Regions from separate parts of the Kluyvera sp. CHPC 1.2972 genome, predicted to be linked through region 1. Evidence: predicted binding sites of a transcription regulator. Region 1 holds the regulator's gene; the other holds the start of a gene.
The links. The regulator CRP, encoded in region 1, controls carbon source genes, mostly activating them, when cyclic AMP is high. The targets are predictions, from matches to a motif close to ATGTGANNNNNNTCACAT.
Positions count from the first base shown of each region.

Region 1 (16,014 bases):
GGCCTGCTGGAACAGACCTTTCGCGACTACGGCCTGAACGGGCAAGGGAAATCGCGCAAATACCTGCATACCTACGACGAAGCGGTGCCGTGGAACCAGGTGCCCGGCACGTTTACGCCGTGGCAGCCGCTGCCGGAACCGACCGATGTGCTGTTCTATGAAGGACTGCACGGTGGCGTCGTTACCCCGCAGCACGATGTGGCTCGCCATGTCGATCTGTTGGTCGGCGTGGTACCGATTGTTAACCTGGAGTGGATTCAGAAGATGATCCGCGACACCAGCGAGCGCGGTCACTCCCGCGAAGCGGTGATGGATTCGGTGGTACGGTCGATGGAAGACTACATCAACTTCATTACCCCGCAGTTCTCCCGCACCCATATCAACTTCCAGCGCGTGCCGACGGTCGACACTTCGAACCCGTTTGCGGCAAAAAGCATTCCGTCGCTGGACGAGAGTTTCGTGGTGATTCACTTCCGTAATCTCGACCACATCGACTACCCGTGGCTACTGGCCATGTTGCAGGGTTCATTTATCTCGCATATGAATACGCTGGTCGTTCCCGGCGGGAAGATGGGGCTGGCAATGGAATTAATCATGACGCCGCTGGTGCAGCGGCTGATGGAAGGCAGGAACTAGCATCAAGACCAGGTAGCCCGGACGAGGTGCGCAAGCACCGACGCCGGGAATGGCCCCGGCGTCACTGCGTTCGGCCGGGCTACGTCTGGCATGTAATCAGCCTTCGATCACTTCGTAAGAGTGGGTGATGTTCACCGCTTTTTCGAGCATCAGCGCAACCGAGCAGTATTTCTCAGCAGACAGATCCACCGCGCGTGATACCGCCGCATCCTTCAGATCTTTACCGGTGACGATAAAGTGCAGATTGATGTGCGTAAACAGACGCGGGGCTTCTTCACGACGCTCGGAGGTGAGCTTCACTTCGCAGTCGGTCACGTCATTGCGACCTTTTTGCAGGATGGAGACCACGTCAATCGCGCTGCAACCGCCGGCGGCCATCAGCACCACTTCCATCGGGCTTGGCGCTTTATCGCCAGAGTTACCGTCCATCAAAATTTGGTGGCCTGAAGCTGACTCACCGAGGAAGGTTAACCCCTCAACCCATTTCACACGCGCTTGCATAATATTTAACTCCCAGGTTGCAATTTTCTTCTCAGATTACGCGCACATAACAATTCTCGCAATGGAAGGCGATCGACGTCATGCTGAAGCGAGACACCAGGAGACACACGGCAAAAGCTATGCTAAAACAGTCAGGATGCTACGGTAATACATAAACGTACTGCATGTATGCAGAGGACATCACATTACAGGCTGCGACCCTATTCGACAGCCGACTTCCCAGGTAACGGGAAGGATACTATTGCAACCAGTGGCTGCAATGTTTTTGCCGCTGGGAAGAGCTTATAACAGAGGATAACCGCGCATGGTGCTTGGCAAACCGCAAACAGACCCTACTCTCGAATGGTTCTTGTCTCATTGCCATATTCATAAGTACCCATCGAAGAGCACGCTGATTCACCAGGGTGAAAAAGCAGAGACGCTGTATTACATCGTAAAAGGCTCCGTGGCTGTACTCATCAAGGACGAAGAAGGCAAAGAGATGATCCTCTCTTACCTCAACCAGGGCGATTTTATCGGCGAGCTGGGTCTGTTCGAAGAAGGCCAGGAACGCAGCGCATGGGTACGAGCAAAAACCGCTTGTGAAGTTGCTGAAATCTCTTATAAAAAATTCCGTCAGCTGATCCAGGTTAACCCGGACATTCTGATGCGTCTCTCTTCTCAGATGGCGCGTCGTCTGCAGGTCACTTCCGAAAAAGTCGGTAACCTGGCCTTCCTGGACGTTACCGGTCGTATCGCACAGACCCTGCTGAACCTGGCGAAACAGCCTGATGCTATGACCCACCCAGACGGTATGCAGATTAAAATCACCCGTCAGGAAATCGGTCAGATCGTTGGCTGCTCCCGTGAAACCGTGGGCCGTATTCTGAAAATGCTGGAAGATCAGAACCTGATCTCCGCGCACGGCAAAACCATTGTCGTTTACGGTACCCGCTAATCCGGCCCAAAATGGCGTATTGTGAAAGCAATACGCCATTTTTGTTTTCCCCCTATGTGGCGCAGGCTGATTTACCACCCGGAAGTCAACTATGCACTGCGGCAAACGCTGGTGTTATGCCTGCCGGTTGCCATTGGGCTGCTTCTCGGCCACCTCCAGCAAGGTCTGCTGTTCTCCTTAGTGCCCGCCTGCTGCAATATCGCTGGCCTCGACACGCCGCATAAACGCTTTTTTAAGCGCCTGATTATTGGCGGCTGCCTGTTTGCTGGCTGTAGCCTTGCCGTACAGCTGCTGCTGGAACACGACATTCCCCTACCGTTGATCCTCACCGGGCTGGCGCTGCTGCTGGGCGTCACGGCGGAAATCAGCGCGCTGCACGGGCGGCTGCTGCCCGCCTCGCTGATTGCTTCCATCTTTACCCTAAGCCTGGCGGGAAACATGCCTATATGGGAGCCATTGCTGCTCTACGCGCTGGGCACGCTGTGGTACGGGCTGTTTAACTGGTGGTGGTTCTGGATGTGGCGCGAACAGCCGCTGCGGGAATCGCTGAGCCTGCTCTACCGCCAGCTTGCCGAATACTGCGAGGCCAAATATAGCCTGCTGACCCAGCACACCGATCCGAGCACCGCGCTGCCGCCGCTACTCACTCGCCAGCAGAAAGTGGTGGATCTGATTTCCCAATGCTACCAGCAGTTGCACATGCTTGCGGCTAACCAGCATAACGATTACAAGCGCCTGCTGCGTGCTTTCCAGGTGGGGCTCGATTTACAGGAGCATATCTCCGTCAGCCTGCACCAACCGGAAGAGGTACAAAAGCTGGTTGAACGCAGCCACGCCGAAGCGGTGATCCGCTGGAACGCCCAAACCGTCGCGGCACGCCTGAGGGTACTGGCGGACGACATTCTCTATCATCGCTACCCGACCCGCTTCAATATGGATAAGCAGATCGGCGCGCTGGAAAAAATTGCCGACCAGCATCCGGATAACCCGGTCGGCCAGTTCTGCGCCTGGCATTTCAGCCGCATTGCCCGTGTGCTGCGCTCTCAGCGTCCGCTCTATCCGCGTGACCTGATGGCCGATAAACAGCGCCGCCTGCCGCTGTTCGCCGCGCTTAAAAACTACCTGTCGCTGAAATCCCCGGCTCTGCGCAATGCCGCCCGGCTCAGCGTGATGCTCAGCATCGCCAGCCTGATGGGCGCCGCACTGCACCTACCGAAGCCTTACTGGATCCTGATGACGGTGCTGCTGGTCACGCAGAACGGCTACGGCGCGACCCGTGTGCGTATTTTCCACCGCGCAGCGGGCACGCTGGCGGGGCTGGTGATTGCCGCCGTTGTCCTGCACTTCCACGCGCCGGAAGGGCTGGCGCTGACAGGCATGCTTATCGTCACGCTGGGGAGCTACCTGATTATCCGCCGCCACTATGGCTGGGCCACCGTCGGTTTTACGATTACCGCCGTGTATACCCTGCAGATTCTGACGCTGAACGGCGAGCAGTTTATCGTCGCCCGCTTTATCGACACCATCATCGGCTGCCTGATCGCCTTTGGCGGCATGATCTGGCTGTGGCCACAGTGGCAAAGCGGCCAGCTACGGCAAAACGCTCAGGCGGCGCTGGAGGCAGACCAGGAGGCCATTCGTCTCATCTTAAGCCCCGACCCGCAGGCGCCAAAGCTTGCCTATCAGCGTATGCGCGTCAACCAGGCCCACAACACCCTCTTCAACACGCTGAATCAGGCGATGCAGGAGCCGGGCTTCAACTCGCGTTATCTGGAAGATATGAAGCTGTGGGTCACCCATAGTCAGTTTATCGTCGAGCACATTAATGCCATGACCACGCTAGCGCGCGAGCACAATATGCTGACGCCGGATCTGGCGCAGCAGTATCTGGAATCCTGTGAGGTTGCCCTTCAGCGCTGTCAGCAGCGTCTGGAGTACGATGAGGCAGGAAGTAGCGGTGAGGTGAATATCATGGAGTCGCCGGACGCGCTGTCCCACGGGCCGCTAAGCACCATGGAACAGCATCTTCAGCGTATTCTGGGGCATCTGAGCACCATGCACACCATCTCATCGGTGGCCTGGCGACAGCGCCCCCGTCAGGGAGGCTGGTTAAAACGACGGGCTAGCTAACGATTTTAGCGACCGCCTGAGCGAAGCGCTGCATCCCTTCGTCGATATCCACCTCTTCCACCACCAGCGATGGCGCAAAGCGCATCACATCCGGCCCTGCGTTCAGTACCATCACGCCAACGTCCGCCGCCGCGTAGAGGAAATCACGCGCCCGGCCTTTGTATTTCTCGTTCAGCGCTGCACCAATTAGCAGGCCCATACCGCGCACGTCGCTAAAGACATCGTACTTCGCGTTGATATGTTGAAGGTGCTGCACAAAGCGCTCGCGCTTGGCGTTCACGCCGTTCAGCACTTCCGGGGTGTTGATAATATCGAATGCCGCGCCCGCTACCGCGCAGGCCAGCGGGTTACCGCCGTAGGTAGAGCCATGTGAGCCGACGTGGAATGCGCTGGCAATGTCATTGGTGGTCAGCATCGCGCTCACCGGGAAGCCGCCGCCCAGCGCTTTGGCGCTGGTAAGGATATCTGGCGTTACGCCATAGTGCATATAGGCAAACAGTGAGCCGGTACGCCCCATACCGCTTTGTACTTCATCAAATACCAGCAGCGCCTGATGCTTATCGCACAGGGCGCGCAGGCCCTGTAAGAACTCAGGGGTCGCCGCCAGCACGCCGCCTTCGCCCTGAATCGGCTCAACCACGATGGCGCAGGTATGGTCATCAATCACCGCTTCCACCGCATGCAGGTCGTTAAACGGCACGTGGACGATATCGGCAGGTTTCGGGCCAAAGCCGTCGGAATACTTCGGCTGCCCGCCAACGGAGACGGTAAACAGCGAACGGCCGTGGAAGGCATTATGGAAAGCGATGATTTTCGTTTTGTACGGGCTATGACGGGTGGATGCGTAGTAGCGCGCCAGCTTAAAGGCGGTTTCGTTCGCTTCCGTCCCGGAGTTCATAAACACCACGCGCTCGGCGAAGGTCGCGTCTACCAGCTTCTGGCCCAGACGCAGCGCGGGTTCGTTGGTGAAAACGTTACTGGTGTGCCACAGCGTCTCGCCCTGGGTTTTCAGCGCCTCAACCAGCGCCGGATGACAGTGGCCCAGCGCGGTCACCGCGATACCGCCCGCGAAATCAACGTACTCTTTGCCTTGCTGATCCCACACGCGGCTCCCTTTACCTTTCACCGGAATAAATTCAGCCGGTGCATAGATTGGCAAAATGACCTGATCGAAGGTCGCGCGGGTAATAGCAGGTTGTTTGGTTTCCATGTCATGCCCTTCTGCAAACGATGAAGCAATGATTGTGAGAATTTATCCACAAAATATGCATAAAAAATCACGTCATGGCAACTACTATCGCGTGAGGAAGTTTGCCAGTAGCGCGTGGCCCTGCTCGCTGAGAATGCTTTCCGGGTGGAACTGCACCCCTTCCAGATCCCATTCACGATGGCGGATACCCATAATCTCCCCCGTTTCACTGCGGGCCGTCACCTCAAAGCAGTCGGGCAGCGTCGCCGGATCGATCAGCAACGAGTGGTAGCGCGTTACGGTGAGCGGATTATTCAGGCCGCGAAACACGCCCTGCTGCTGGTGGGTAATCGGGGAGGTTTTGCCGTGCATCACTTTTTCGGCGCGAACAATTCGCGCACCGAATGCCTGAGCAATAGCCTGATGGCCCAAGCAGACGCCAAGCAGCGGCGTGTTACCGGCGTAGCGGCGAATAACATCGAGAGAGATACCGGCGTCATCCGGCGTGCAGGGGCCAGGGGAGATAACAATTTTGTCCGGCGCAAGCGTATCAATGTCATCGAGAGTGATGTCGTCATTACGTTTGACCGTCACGCTGGCCCCTAACTCACAGAAGTACTGGTAGAGGTTCCAGGTAAAGGAATCGTAGTTATCAATCAGCAGAATCATGGCGGCTCCGGTCTTTCAATCAGCCGCCATTCTACCGGGTGCTTACCACTTTAGCGACTGGGCGGCAGCCTCATGCCAGATGCCGCCCCGTGCAATTACGGCAGGACTTTCGCAGAGAGGATGACAATCGGCTTGGACGGCACATTCTGGTATGGCCCAACGTTGTGAGTCGGCACCTGGGCAATTTTATCTGCCACGTCCATCCCTTTCACGACCTTACCAAATACCGCGTAGCCAAAGTCACGCTGGCCGTGATCCAGGAAGGCATTATCCGCGACGTTGATAAAGAACTGGCTGGTTGCGCTGTCTTTGTCTGCGGTACGCGCCATCGCAATGGTGCCGCGGGTGTTACGCAAGCCGTTATCGGCTTCGTTTTTAATCGGTGGATTCGGCTGCTTCTGCTGCATCTGTTCGTTAAAGCCGCCGCCCTGAACCATAAAGCCCGGGATCACGCGGTGGAACGTGGTGTTGTTATAAAAGCCGCTATTAACGTAGTTCAGGAAGTTTTCAACGGAGACCGGCGCCTTCTGGCTATCCAGCTGCAGCTCGATGTTGCCAGCAGAAGTGGTCAGCAGCACGTGCGGATCGTTTTTCGCCGCTAACGCCGCAGGCGCAACCGCAGAGAGTGCAAACACAGCCGCCATGGCCGCCAGAGTGGATTTGAGCATGAGAATTCCTTTAACGGTGCAGTAGAGAAAGCAAGTGGCTTGATTCTAAAGAGGGATAGCCCCTCAGGCCAGTGCTTTACTTAAGTTTACGCGACTGAAACGGTTAATAATGATCAGGGTAAGAATTTGCTGATTTTATTATGTGATCTAGATCACATTGAAAAATGTAATAAGAGAGCACTTGCGTAATAAAACTATGAATACATCACTTCCATGACTAAAATCTGCTCGCTCAGCGCAGAGTCAACGCGCTTTACACAACTATTCACAGGCCAGTCATGACTAACAGCAACCGTACCAAGCTCACATGGATCAGCTTTTTCTCCTACGCCCTTACCGGCGCGTTGGTAATTGTCACCGGGATGGTGATGGGAAATATCGCCGATTACTTTAATCTGCCCGTTTCCAGCATGAGTAACACCTTTACCTTCCTGAACGCAGGGATCCTGATCTCTATCTTCCTCAACGCCTGGTTGATGGAAATTGTGCCGCTGAAAACCCAGCTGCGCTTCGGCTTTATTTTGATGGTGCTGGCGGTTATCGGGTTGATGACCAGCCATAGCCTGGCGCTGTTCTCTGCGGCGATGTTCGTGCTTGGCCTGGTCAGCGGGATCACCATGTCGATTGGTACCTTCCTGATCACCCATATGTATGAAGGTCGTCAACGCGGTGCACGTCTGCTGTTTACCGACTCCTTCTTCAGCATGGCCGGGATGATCTTCCCGATGCTCGCCGCCTGGCTGCTGGCACGCACCATCGAGTGGTACTGGGTTTACGCCTGCATCGGCCTCATCTATGTCGCCATCTTCGTGCTGACCCTGGGCTGTGAATTCCCGGTTCTGGGTAAAAAAGCGCAAACCAGCGACCAGCCGGTGGTGAAAGAGAAATGGGGCATCGGCGTACTGTTCCTGTCCATCGCTGCACTGTGCTACATCCTGGGCCAGCTGGGCTTCATCTCCTGGGTACCGGAATACGCTAAAGGTCTGGGCATGAGCCTGAACGACGCGGGCCAGCTGGTCAGCGATTTCTGGATGTCCTATATGTTCGGTATGTGGGCCTTCAGCTTCATTCTGCGCTTCTTCGACCTGCAGCGTATCCTGACCGTTCTGGCCGGTATCGCCACCGTGATGATGTACCTGTTCAACCACGGCGAGCCGCAGCACCTGGTCTGGTTCATTCTGACTCTGGGCTTCTTCTCCAGCGCTATCTATACCTCCATCATTACGCTGGGTTCGCTGCAGACCAAAATCGCCTCACCAAAACTGGTTAACTTTGTCCTGACCTGCGGCACCATCGGTACCATGCTGACCTTCGTTGTCACCGGCCCTATCGTTGCCCATAGCGGCCCGCTGGCGGCATTGACTACTGCAAACGGTCTGTACGCTGTGGTGTTCGTGATGTGCCTGGTTCTGGGCTTTGTGAGCCGCCATCGCCAGCACGCGGTGAGCGCTTCTCATTAATATCGGTTAGCCCGGTGTGATATTCCGTTCACTTTACGTTCTGTTGAACATGACGTGAAGTGAACGCCTCCCCTCAGCGCTCATAAACATTACGTATTCTCCCACTCCCCTCTCCCCCGCCGTTTTTTCACTCTTTTCGCTCAAAAAACAAACAGCGAATAAAGTTGAGTATTTTCCGCAACTTACAAAACCACTTAAAAATCATAACCCTACTCATTAAGGGGTAGGTAAAGGCTAAATTGATTTGTATCAATAATCCCAATAGCTGAATCGTTAAGGTAGGCAGTATTAGAATAGAAATCGAGGCAAAAATGAGCAAAGTCAGACTCGCAATTATCGGTAACGGCATGGTCGGCCACCGCTTTATCGAGGATCTTCTCGATAAGTCCGACGCAAGCCAGTTCGATATCACCGTCTTCTGTGAAGAACCCCGCATCGCCTACGACCGCGTACACCTCTCCTCCTACTTCTCTCACCACACGGCAGAAGAGCTGTCGCTGGTGCGCGAAGGCTTCTATGAGAAGCACGGCGTGAAGGTACTGGTCGGCGAACGCGCTATCACCATCAACCGTAAAGAGAAGGTGATTCACTCCAGCGCAGGCCGTACCGTCTTTTATGACAAGCTGATTATGGCGACCGGCTCCTATCCGTGGATCCCGCCAATCAAAGGGTCTGAAACTCAGGACTGCTTCGTTTACCGTACGATTGAAGATCTGAACGCCATTGAAGCCTGTGCCCGCCGTAGCAAACGCGGTGCGGTAGTCGGCGGCGGCCTGCTCGGCCTCGAAGCAGCCGGCGCGCTGAAAAACCTCGGCGTGGAAACCCACGTCATTGAATTCGCCCCAATGCTGATGGCTGAACAGCTCGATCAGATGGGCGGCGAGCAGCTCAAGCGTAAAATCGAAAGCATGGGTGTGAAAGTTCACACCAGCAAAAACACTAAAGAGATTGTCCAGGAAGGCGAAAACGGCCGTAAGACCATGCGCTTTGCCGACGGCAGCCAGCTGGAAATCGACTTTATCGTCTTCTCTACCGGTATTCGCCCACGCGACAAACTGGCCACCCAGTGCGGCCTGGACGTCGGCCAGCGCGGCGGTATCCTGATTAATGACAGCTGCCAGACCTCCGACCCGGATATCTACGCTATCGGCGAATGCGCCAGCTGGAAAAACCGCGTCTACGGCCTGGTCGCACCGGGTTACAAAATGGCGCAGGTCGCCGTTGACCATATCCTCGGTACGCCAAACGCCTTCCAGGGCGCGGACATGAGCGCCAAGCTGAAGCTGCTGGGCGTGGACGTCGGCGGTATCGGCGATGCGCACGGTCGTACGCCGGGGGCGCGCAGCTATGTCTATCTCGACGAAAGCAAAGAAGTCTACAAACGCCTGATCGTGAGCGAAGACAACAAAACCCTGCTCGGGGCGGTACTGGTCGGCGATACCAGCGACTACGGCAACTTGCTGCAGCTGGCGCTGAACGCTATCGAACTGCCGGAAAATCCGGACTCACTGATCCTGCCAGCGCACGCCAGCGGCGGTAAACCGTCTATCGGCGTCGATAAGCTGCCGGACAGCGCGCAGATTTGTTCCTGCTTTGACGTCTCTAAAGGCGACCTGATCGCCGCCATCAACAAAGGCTGCCACACCGTTGCGGCCCTGAAAGCCGAAACCAAAGCCGGCACCGGCTGCGGCGGCTGTATTCCGCTGGTCACTCAAGTGCTGAACGCTGAGCTGGCGAAACAGGGTATCGAAGTGAACCACAGCCTGTGTGAACACTTCGCCTTTACCCGTCAGGAGCTGTATCACCTGATCCGCGTTGAAGGCATTAAAACCTTCGACGAGCTGCTGGCAAAATACGGCAAAGGCTACGGCTGCGAAGTCTGTAAACCCACCGTCGGTTCCCTGCTGGCCTCCTGCTGGAACGAATACATCCTGAAGCCGCAGCATACGCCGCTGCAGGACACCAACGACAACTTCCTGGCGAACATCCAGAAAGACGGTACCTACTCCGTTATCCCACGTTCTGCGGGCGGTGAAATCACCCCGGAAGGTCTGGTTGCCGTAGGCCGTATCGCGCGTGAATTCAACCTGTACACCAAAATCACCGGTTCCCAGCGTATCGGCCTGTTCGGTGCGCAGAAAGATGACCTGCCGGAAATCTGGCGTCAGCTGATTGAAGCAGGCTTCGAAACCGGTCATGCGTATGCCAAAGCGCTGCGTATGGCGAAAACCTGCGTAGGCAGCACCTGGTGCCGTTATGGCGTCGGCGATAGCGTAGGCTTCGGTGTCGAGCTGGAAAACCGTTACAAGGGCATTCGTACGCCGCACAAGATGAAGTTTGGTGTCTCTGGCTGTACCCGCGAGTGTGCGGAAGCTCAGGGCAAGGACGTGGGTATTATCGCCACCGAGAAAGGCTGGAACCTCTACGTTTGTGGTAACGGCGGGATGAAGCCGCGCCATGCAGACCTGCTGGCCGCTGACCTCGACCGCGACACGCTGGTGAAATACCTCGACCGCTTCATGATGTTCTACATCCGCACCGCCGATAAGCTGACACGTACCGCGCCGTGGCTGGATAACCTGGAAGGCGGTATCGACTACCTGCGTTCGGTTATCATCGACGACAAGCTGGGGCTGAATCAGCACCTGGAAGAAGAGATCGCCCGTCTGCGCGAAGCGTTTGCCTGTGAATGGACCGAGACCGTAAACGACCCGGCCGCTCAGGTACGCTTCAAACACTTTATCAACAGCGAACAGCGTGACCCGAACGTTCAGGTCGTGGCCGAGCGTGCCCAGCACCGCCCCGCTACACCGTATGAACGTATTCCGGTAACGCTGGTGGAGGAAAACGCATGAGCCAGTGGGTAAATATCTGCAAGATTGACGCTATTCTGCCAGCAACAGGCGTCTGCGCACTGCTGGGCAACCAGCAGGTTGCCGTGTTCCGTCCGTATGCCGACAACCAGGTCTTCGCCATCAGCAATATCGACCCGTTCTTTGAGTCGAGCGTATTGTCACGCGGCCTGATTGCCGAACATCAGGGTGAACTGTGGGTGGCCAGTCCGCTGAAAAAACAGCGCTTCCGCCTGCGTGACGGCCTGTGCATGGAAGACGAAAGTCACTCCATCCCACACTATGAAGTTCGCGTTAAAGACGGCCAGGTGCAGCTGAAAGCCTGATCGTTTTGGGCATAAGTAATATTAAAAACTTATGACCTCAAAGGGGTAACAGCGGGAAAAATCGTATATTCCATACGATAACTGCTGTTATCCTTACCCGCATTATTCATCCCCCGCATTTATCTATTCCGTGAGGTTGCCCCTTGGATCACTTACCCATCTTTTGCCAACTGCGCGAGCGCGACTGTTTGCTGGTCGGCGGCGGTGATGTTGCCGAGCGCAAAGCGCGTCTGCTGCTGGACGCGGGCGCTCGCCTGACGGTAAACGCACGGGATTACGTTCCGCAGTTCCACGTCTGGGCAGAGGCGGGCATGTTGACGCTGGTGCAGGGTGACTTCCAACCCGCGCTGCTCGACCCATGCTGGCTGGCGATCGCCGCAACCGATGATGATGTGGTGAACCAGCAGGTCAGCGACGCCGCGGAAGCACGACGTATCTTCTGCAACGTGGTCGATGCGCCGAAAGCGGCGAGCTTTATCATGCCGTCGATTATCGACCGTTCACCGCTGATGGTCGCCGTCTCCTCCAGCGGTACCTCACCGGTGCTGGCACGTCTGCTGCGCGAGAAGCTGGAAGCGCTGCTGCCGCAGCATCTGGGACAGGTTGCCGCCTATGCCGGACAGCTGCGCGCGCGGGTGAAGAAACAGTTCGCGACGATGGGAGAGCGTCGTCGTTTCTGGGAAAAGCTGTTTGAAAATGACCGTCTGGCACAATCGCTGGCCAATCATGATCAGCAAGCCATTGATGACACCACTGAACAGCTGCTGAACGCGCCGCTGGATCACCGCGGTGAAGTGGTGCTGGTGGGTGCCGGTCCGGGTGATGCCGGACTGCTGACGCTAAAAGGCCTGCAGCAAATCCAACAGGCAGACGTGGTGGTTTACGATCGCCTGGTCTCCGACGATATTATGAACCTGGTCCGTCGCGACGCGGACCGTGTGTTTGTCGGTAAGCGCGCAGGCTACCACTGCGTACCGCAGGAAGAGATTAACCAGATTCTGCTGCGTGAAGCCCAGCAAGGCAAACGCGTAGTGCGCCTGAAAGGCGGTGACCCGTTTATCTTTGGCCGCGGTGGTGAAGAACTGGAAACCCTGTGCCATGCCGGCATTCCCTTCTCCGTTGTTCCCGGCATTACCGCCGCCTCTGGCTGTTCCGCTTACTCCGGTATTCCGCTGACCCACCGCGATTACGCCCAGAGCGTACGTCTGGTCACCGGACATCTGAAAACCGGCGGCGAACTGGACTGGGAAAACCTGGCGGCAGAGAAACAGACGCTGGTGTTTTACATGGGGCTGAATCAGGCCGCCACCATCCAGCAAAAGCTGATTGAACACGGTATGCAGACTGATATGCCGGTGGCTATCGTCGAGAACGGTACCGCCATTAACCAGCGCGTAGTGGACGGACAGCTGTCGCAGCTTGGCGAATTAGCCGAGAAAATGGCAAGCCCGGCGTTGATTATTGTCGGCCGAGTCGTAGGCCTGCGCGGCAAGCTGAACTGGTTCTCAAACCATTAAGTGAAGTGGGCGCTATTCTGCTTCAGATAGCGCCCTTTTTATATCACCTTAACCCTCTATTTTCGTAATAATTAGCTGTCCTTAATTCTTCATTTAGTTAATTACACAATTAAGATAATTGACTTACTAATTGCATTTCGCGTTATATACCCACGGCCTAATTCAAACGTGTTTTTAAAGCATATGGAATTATGCATATATAGAGTCATTTAACTTATAGGGATTATAGAATGAAAAACATGCTTAAAGTCGCGGCACTGCTGCTGGCAGTCTCCACCATGACCGCATGCACCGGTAGCGTTCAGAACAAAAACAAAAACTGTTCATACGATTATTTATTACATCCAGCCATTTCTATTTCTAAAATGATTGGTGGTTGTGGTGACGCAGCACCGGTAGAATAAATATAAATCTATTTATATAAAAAATAAAAAACCGGGAAATATCCCGGTTTTTTATTTTATCGATACGTTTATTACGGCTTAGCCACAAAACCAATCGCTTCGTACACCGCTTTCAGCGTTTCGGAAGCACGGGCACTGGCTTTATCTGCCCCGTCTTTCATGATCTTCTGCAGGAACGCTTCGTCGTTGCGGAAGCGGTTATAACGCTCCTGCAGCTCGGTCAGCATACCGGAAACCGCTTCCGCCACTTCGCCCTTCAGGTGGCCATACATCTTGCCTTCAAAGTGTTTTTCCAGCTCTGGAATACTCTGGCCGGTGACGCCAGAAAGAATATCCAGCAGGTTAGAGACGCCCGCTTTCTCTTTCAGGTCGTAACGAATGACCGGCGGCTCTTCGGAGTCGGTCATCGCGCGTTTGATCTTCTTGACCACGGATTTCGGATCTTCCAGCAGGCCAATCACGTTGTTACGGTTATCGTCAGACTTGGACATCTTCTTCGTCGGCTCGAGCAGCGACATCACGCGCGCACCAGACTTAGGAATAAACGGCTCAGGCACTTTGAACACGTCGCCATAAATGGCGTTGAAACGCTGGGCAATATCGCGGCTCAGTTCAAGGTGCTGCTTCTGATCTTCACCAACCGGTACCTGGTTAGTCTGATACAGCAGAATGTCTGCCGCCATCAGCACCGGATAGTCAAACAGACCGGCGTTGATGTTTTCCGCGTAGCGGGCGGATTTATCCTTGAACTGGGTCATGCGGCTCAGCTCGCCGAAATAGGTGTAGCAGTTCAGCGCCCAGCCCAGCTGAGCGTGTTCCGGCACGTGAGACTGTACGAAGATGGTGCTTTTTTCCGGGTCGATGCCGCAGGCCAGATACAGCGCCAGCGTGTCGAGCGTCGCTTTACGCAGCGCCTGCGGATCCTGGCGGACGGTAATCGCATGCTGGTCCACGATGCAGTAGATGCAGTGATAGTCATCCTGCATGTTGACCCACTGACGCAGTGCACCCATGTAGTTACCGATGGTCAGTTCACCTGACGGCTGTGCGCCGCTAAATACGATGGGCTTAGTCATGTTCTGATTCCTGATGTTCACTGTGCGCAAACCCGAGAGCGGGCAGCAGTTCATTAAAGTGGTCGAAGATAATATCCGGCTCGCTGAGCGCGATGGCTTCGCCATAGTTATAGCCGTAGGTCAGGCCGACGGAGGCGCAGCCCGCCGCTTTAGCAGCTTGAATATCGTTACGGGAGTCACCGACGAACAGCAGCGTTTCCGGCGCTAACGCCAGCTTCTCCGCCACTTTCAGCAGCGGTTCCGGATGCGGCTTTTTGTTCTGCACATCATCGCCGCCAATCACCACGGTGAAGTAGTCAGCAATGCCCAAGGATTCGAGAATTGGGGCCACAAACGGTGTCGGCTTATTTGTCACCAGCGCCAGAGGCAGGCCGTTGGCGTGCAGTGCCGCCAGAGTATCGGCAACGTGAGGGAACAGGAAGCTGCCCTCTTCAGCGAATTCGGCGTAGTAGCGATCGAACAGGCGGCGCAGCACGCGAAGCTGCTCGTCCTGAGGAATATCGTGGCTATCCACCGACGGTTTCCCCTGAGCAGCACGCTGGCTCGCACGTTCCTGGCGGGCCCAGTTAAGGGCACGTTCCATCAGAACGTCGGCACCGTTACCAATCCAGGTGACGACCCGGTCTTCACCTGCAACCGGAAGCTCAAGCGCATAAAGCGCACTATCAACGGCAGCGGTCAGCCCCGGCGCGCTGTCTACCAGCGTGCCATCGAGGTCAAACGCGACGCCGCGAATGGTCTGCAATTTATCCATGACTTACCTTTGCCAGTTCACTGCGCATTTCATCAATGACTTTTTTGTAGTCTGGTTGGTCAAAAATCGCCGAGCCGGCGACAAACATGTCCGCCCCTGCCGCAGCAATTTCGCTAATATTGTTCACCTTCACACCACCGTCCACTTCCAGGCGGATGTCATAGCCGGACTCATCGATACGGCGGCGCACTTCGCGCAGTTTATCGAGGGTATGAGGAATAAAGGACTGACCGCCAAAGCCTGGGTTAACCGACATCAGCAGGATAACGTCGAGCTTATCCATCACATAGTCAAGGTAGGTCAGTGGGGTTGCCGGATTGAACACCAGCCCCGCTTTACAGCCGTGCTCTTTAATCAGCTGCAACGTGCGGTCTACGTGTTCGGAAGCTTCAGGATGGAAAGTGATGATGCTGGCGCCTGCGGCGGCAAAATCCGGGACCAGACGGTCGACCGGTTTCACCATCAGGTGAACGTCGATTGGCGCGGTGATGCCGTAATTACGCAGCGCTTTCAGCACCATCGGGCCGATGGTCAGATTCGGCACGTAATGGTTATCCATAACATCGAAATGAACCACATCCGCCCCGGCAGCCAACGCCCGGGCAGTATCTTCGCCTAAACGGGCAAAATCGGCCGACAAAATTGAAGGGGCAATCAGGTACTGTTTCATCCGCATCTCCTCAGAGCCTATCCATTAGGGTCTTTTAACGTTGTTTTTTTCCAGGCGGGCGATATAGGGCCAGCAGTTCGTCCACCTTTTTACGTGTGCCGCCGTTGCGGCTAATGCTGCGTCGAACCTTTACGGTATACGTTTCCGCCGCATTTTTGTACCACTCCAGCGTCAGCGGCGTGCGATGGTTGGAAATCAGCACGGGAATTCGCTTTGCCACCAGCT
Region 1 is NZ_JAPKIB010000002.1:445,981-461,994, reverse strand. It holds gene V6944_RS05615 (phosphoribulokinase) at 1-636, shown strand, start outside; gene V6944_RS05610 (OsmC family protein) at 733-1,137, opposite strand; gene crp (cAMP-activated global transcriptional regulator CRP) at 1,442-2,074, shown strand; gene V6944_RS05600 (YccS/YhfK family putative transporter) at 2,129-4,204, shown strand; gene argD (bifunctional acetylornithine/succinyldiaminopimelate transaminase) at 4,197-5,414, opposite strand; gene pabA (aminodeoxychorismate synthase component 2) at 5,499-6,062, opposite strand; gene ppiA (peptidylprolyl isomerase A) at 6,158-6,730, opposite strand; gene tsgA (MFS transporter TsgA) at 7,009-8,190, shown strand; gene nirB (nitrite reductase large subunit NirB) at 8,502-11,045, shown strand; gene nirD (nitrite reductase small subunit NirD) at 11,042-11,368, shown strand; gene cysG (siroheme synthase CysG) at 11,512-12,885, shown strand; gene V6944_RS05560 (DUF4223 family protein) at 13,116-13,289, shown strand; gene trpS (tryptophan--tRNA ligase) at 13,361-14,365, opposite strand; gene gph (phosphoglycolate phosphatase) at 14,358-15,119, opposite strand; gene rpe (ribulose-phosphate 3-epimerase) at 15,112-15,789, opposite strand; gene dam (adenine-specific DNA-methyltransferase) at 15,824-16,014, opposite strand, start outside.

Region 2 (4,452 bases), on a different contig from region 1:
GCCGCACGTGGATAAGGTAGCGACGCCAAAAGCCGCGGTGTCGATGGCGAAGAAGACCTCATACGCGGTGGTGGTGGTGATGGCGCTGCTGACGATTTACGGGACGTTGGTGTAGTTGAGTGCCTCCCCGGAGTCGACGTGAACGTCTCGTCTGGGCGACAAACAAACGCCCGCAGGTCACTGCGGGCGGGATAGGTTTACAACGTATCTGCCGGTGGAATACCGAAGTCAGGCATGCCATCCTCTCTCCAGCGCACCGTTTTCAGGCGCGTATGGCGATTCGGGTCATACAGCGGATCGCCTTCAATTTCCGTGTAGTTCCTCGCGTGATAGACCAGCACATCTTCGCCCTCAGGGGTCTGCGTAAAGCTGTTATGCCCCGGCCCATACTGACGATTCTCATCGCTGGTGGTGAACACCGGCTGCGGTGATTTGTGCCAGTTGGCGGGCTGTGTGATATCGGCGTCTTTATCAATCCACAGCAGCCCCATGCAGTAGTTTTCATCGGTGGCGCTGGCGGAGTAGCTGATAAACAGGCGGTTACCGTGCGTCACCACGGCGGGCCCTTCATTGACCAGAAAACCTCGGCACTCCCAGTCGAACTCCGGTTTGCTGAGTAACACCGGCGCGCCTTTAATCGTCCACGGGTTTTCCAGCTCGGCCAGATAGAGGTTGGAATTACCGGCAATATCCGGCGATTTCTGCGCCCAGAGATACCACTGTTTACCTTGATGATGGAAGGTGGTGGCGTCCAGACAGAAGGTATCGAACGGCGTTTTGACCTGGCCTTTCTCTACCCACGTGCCGGTTAACGGGTCGGCATCGCTGCATTCCAGTGCAAACATGCGATGCTGGAACATCCCCAGCGCATCCAACGCCTGCGTGTGGGCCGCCGCAAAGTAGATGTACCATTTACCGTCAATAGCGTGCAGCTCGGGGGCCCAGATGAGGTTGCTCATCGGGCCGCTTTCCGGTTTACGCCAGACCACAACTGGCGCTGCGGTTCTCAGGCCGTCCAGGCTATTGGCGCGACGGATCTCCAGCCGGTCATACTCCGGCACCGAGGCGATAAAGTAGTACGCCCCCTGGTGATGCAGAATAAACGGGTCGGCGCGTTGTTCAATAAAGGGGTTCGGCCAGTTCTTCATCAGGCTTTCCTTGCGTGTTCAGTGGATTGCAACTCTTGCTGGTATTCATTCAGCTCACGGTAGTTGGTGCGGCGTTTTTCCAGATCTTCCTGAATCTGTTTCATCAGGCTGCGGTCTACTTTCAGCAGGCGGACGACGCCCGCGGTAATCAGATAGCCTACACCCGGGATGACGGTGAACAGCAGCATAATCCCGTTGATAGTGGTATCGCTTTGCACTTTGGCACCCGCGTCGTAGCCGTACCAGGAGAGCAGGAAGCCCACCATCGCCCCCGCTACCGCCAGGCCAACCTTCAGGAAGAACAGGTTGCCGGAGAAGCTGATGCCGGTAATGCGTTTACCGGTTTTCCATTCGCCGTAGTCGTCCACGTCAGCCATCAGCGACCAGTGCAGCGGGGAAGGGATCTGGTGCAGCACGTTCAGCAGGAAGTAGAGCACCACAATCAGCGTGGTGGCATGTGGGTCGAAGAAGTAGAACGCCACGGAGAAAATCGCCAGCGCAATGTTAGTCCAGAAGAAGACCTGCAGTTTGCACCAGCGGTCGGTCAACACTTTTGCCAGCATACTGCCGATCATCATACCGACCACGCCGAGGCTGATGAATAGAGTCGCGAAGTGGGTGCTTTCCCCCATAACCCAGGTGACGTAATACATGGTCGCCGCCATGCGGATAAAGCCGGGGCAGACGTTACACAGCGTCAGCAGCAGAATGCGTACCCACTGGTCGTTTTTCCAGACGTCTTTTAAATCCTGCTTCAGTTCATCGTTGGTTTGCACCGCAGGACGTACGCGTTCGCGTACGGTGGCAAAGCAGAACAGGAACATGCACATACCGATAAACGCCAGTACGGTCATTGCCATCTGGTAGCCTTTGGCTTTATCCGCGCCGCCGAACCAATCAGCCATCGGCAACAGGGTCAGCGACAGCAGCAGCGTGGCAATACCGACCAGAACGAAGCGATAGGACTGACAGGCTACGCGCTCTTTCGGATCGTTGGTGATAACGCTTCCCAGCGAGCAGTAAGGAATGTTGATCGCGGTGTAGGTGATGGAGAGCAGGAAGTAGGTAACAAAAGCATAGATAACTTTGCTGCTATAGCTCCATTCCGGCGTGGTGAACATCAGCACGCTGAACAGGGCGTAGGGGAAGGCTATCCACAGCAGCCAGGGACGAAAGCGGCCATATTTACTGCGAGTGCGGTCGGCCATGGCACCCATGATGGGGTCGGTGACCGCGTCAATCACGCGAATGGACAGCAGCAACACGCCCACTAGCGCCGGGGCTAAACCAAAAATATCGGTGTAAAAGTAGTTAACGAACAACATGATGGCGCCGAAGATGATGTTGCATCCCGCGTCGCCCATACCATAGCCAATTTTCTCTTTTACTGACAGTTTACTTGTGTTCATCGCCAGGTCTCTCATGGGGAGTATAGAGACGATTATTGGCCGCAGAATGGGTAAACGCTTAGCAGGATAACGTTGTTGATATGGATAATTGTGCTGGTGAGGGGAAAGTGTGAAGCAGGTAACATCAGGCAGGAAGGTCTCTCCACATGGAGAGACCAGTGCAAATCCTATCACGCCGACTCCGGTGAGTTCCCGGCGTCACGCAGTGAAGCCGGGCTACCGCTCGTTATCAGGCTTTCGCGGTTTTGGCGCTTTTCTGTTTAAACATAAAACCGATGCCCAGAATGACGATCCACACCGGAATCAGCCATACCGAGATAGCCATGCCCGGCGTCATCACCATGATGACCAGAACGGCCGCCATGAAGATCAGGCAAATCCAGTTCCCTAACGGGTAGAACAGCGCCGGAAAGCGAGTGGTAACGCCCTGCTGCTGTTTGGCTTTACGGAACTTCATGTGTGCCAGGCTAATCATCGCCCAGTTAATCACCAGCGCGGAGACCACCAGGGCCATCAGCAGGCCGAACGCGGATTCTGGTGCCAGGTAGTTGATCAACACGCACAGTGCGGTAACCACGGCGGAAACCAGAATGGTGTTCACCGGCACGCCGCGTTTATCAACGCTCAGCAGCGCTTTCGGGGCGTTGCCCTGCTGCGCCAGGCCGAAGAGCATGCGGCTGTTGCAGTAGACGCAGCTGTTGTACACGGAGAGCGCAGCGGTCAGCACCACGATGTTCAGGGCATTCGCCACGAACGAGTCGCCCAGTTCATGGAAGATGAGCACGAACGGACTGACGTCTGCGGTGACGCGGGTCCACGGCATCAGAGAGAGCAGTACCGCCAGCGAGCCCACATAGAAAATCAGGATACGGTAGATAACCTGGTTGGTGGCTTTTGGAATGCTCTGCTCTGGGTTATCCGCTTCTGCTGCGGTGATACCTACCAGCTCAAGGCCGCCGAAGGAGAACATGATAATCGCCATCATCATCACCAGCCCCATCCAGCCGTGAGGCAGGAAGCCGCCCTGTTCCCACAGGTTGCGTACGGTAGCCTGCGGGCCAGCGGTACCGCTAAACAGCAGCCACGCGCCGAACAGGATCATGGCGATAACGGCAACGACTTTAATGATCGCAAACCAGAACTCCATCTCACCGAACACTTTTACGTTGGTCAAGTTGATGGCGTTAATGGCGATAAAGAAGACGGCCGCCGAGACCCAGGTAGGGATCTCAGGCCACCAGAACTGGATGTATTTACCGACAGCGGTCAGTTCCGCCATGGCAACCAGTACGTACAGTACCCAGTAGTTCCAGCCCGATGCGAAGCCTGCGAAGTTGCCCCAGTATTTATAGGCAAAGTGGCTAAAGGAGCCTGCAACCGGCTCTTCAACCACCATTTCGCCGAGCTGGCGCATGATCATAAAGGCAATAAAGCCCGCGATAGCGTAACCCAGAATGATACCCGGACCGGCAGACTGGATAACGGAGGCGCTGCCGAGAAACAGGCCTGTGCCGATAGCGCCGCCCAGAGCGATCAGCTGTATATGGCGGTTCTTAAGGCCGCGCTTAAGCTGTGCGCCTTGTTGTTGACCTTCCATTGTGAAACCTCGTGTGTGGTTATTATTGTCACGCTGTCTGCGTATGTACTTAGAAAATTCCGTTTTCTGTATTGTTATGTTTACGAATCGCTTTTCTTAAATAGAGGTAAGGCTCTTTCGTCATCTGCAGAATAGTGGTAAGTGCGCCGGAATGCACCTGCTTTATGAAGGGATGATGACGACCTGGGTAAAAAGCCGACAGCTGTCACGAGAGCGTGCAAATATTACATTGACCACTATATGGGTATTTATCTTATTGAAGTGAATTTATATTCATTTTATTGGTAATTGAAACGGT
Region 2 is NZ_JAPKIB010000006.1:96,948-101,399, reverse strand. It holds gene ampE (beta-lactamase regulator AmpE) at 1-115, shown strand, start outside; gene V6944_RS12025 (glycoside hydrolase family 43 protein) at 198-1,148, opposite strand; gene V6944_RS12020 (glycoside-pentoside-hexuronide (GPH):cation symporter) at 1,148-2,557, opposite strand; gene aroP (aromatic amino acid transporter AroP) at 2,787-4,154, opposite strand.
Region 2: a site for CRP is predicted at 2,665-2,682, ahead of V6944_RS12020 (glycoside-pentoside-hexuronide (GPH):cation symporter). Genes of this name have one in related genera too.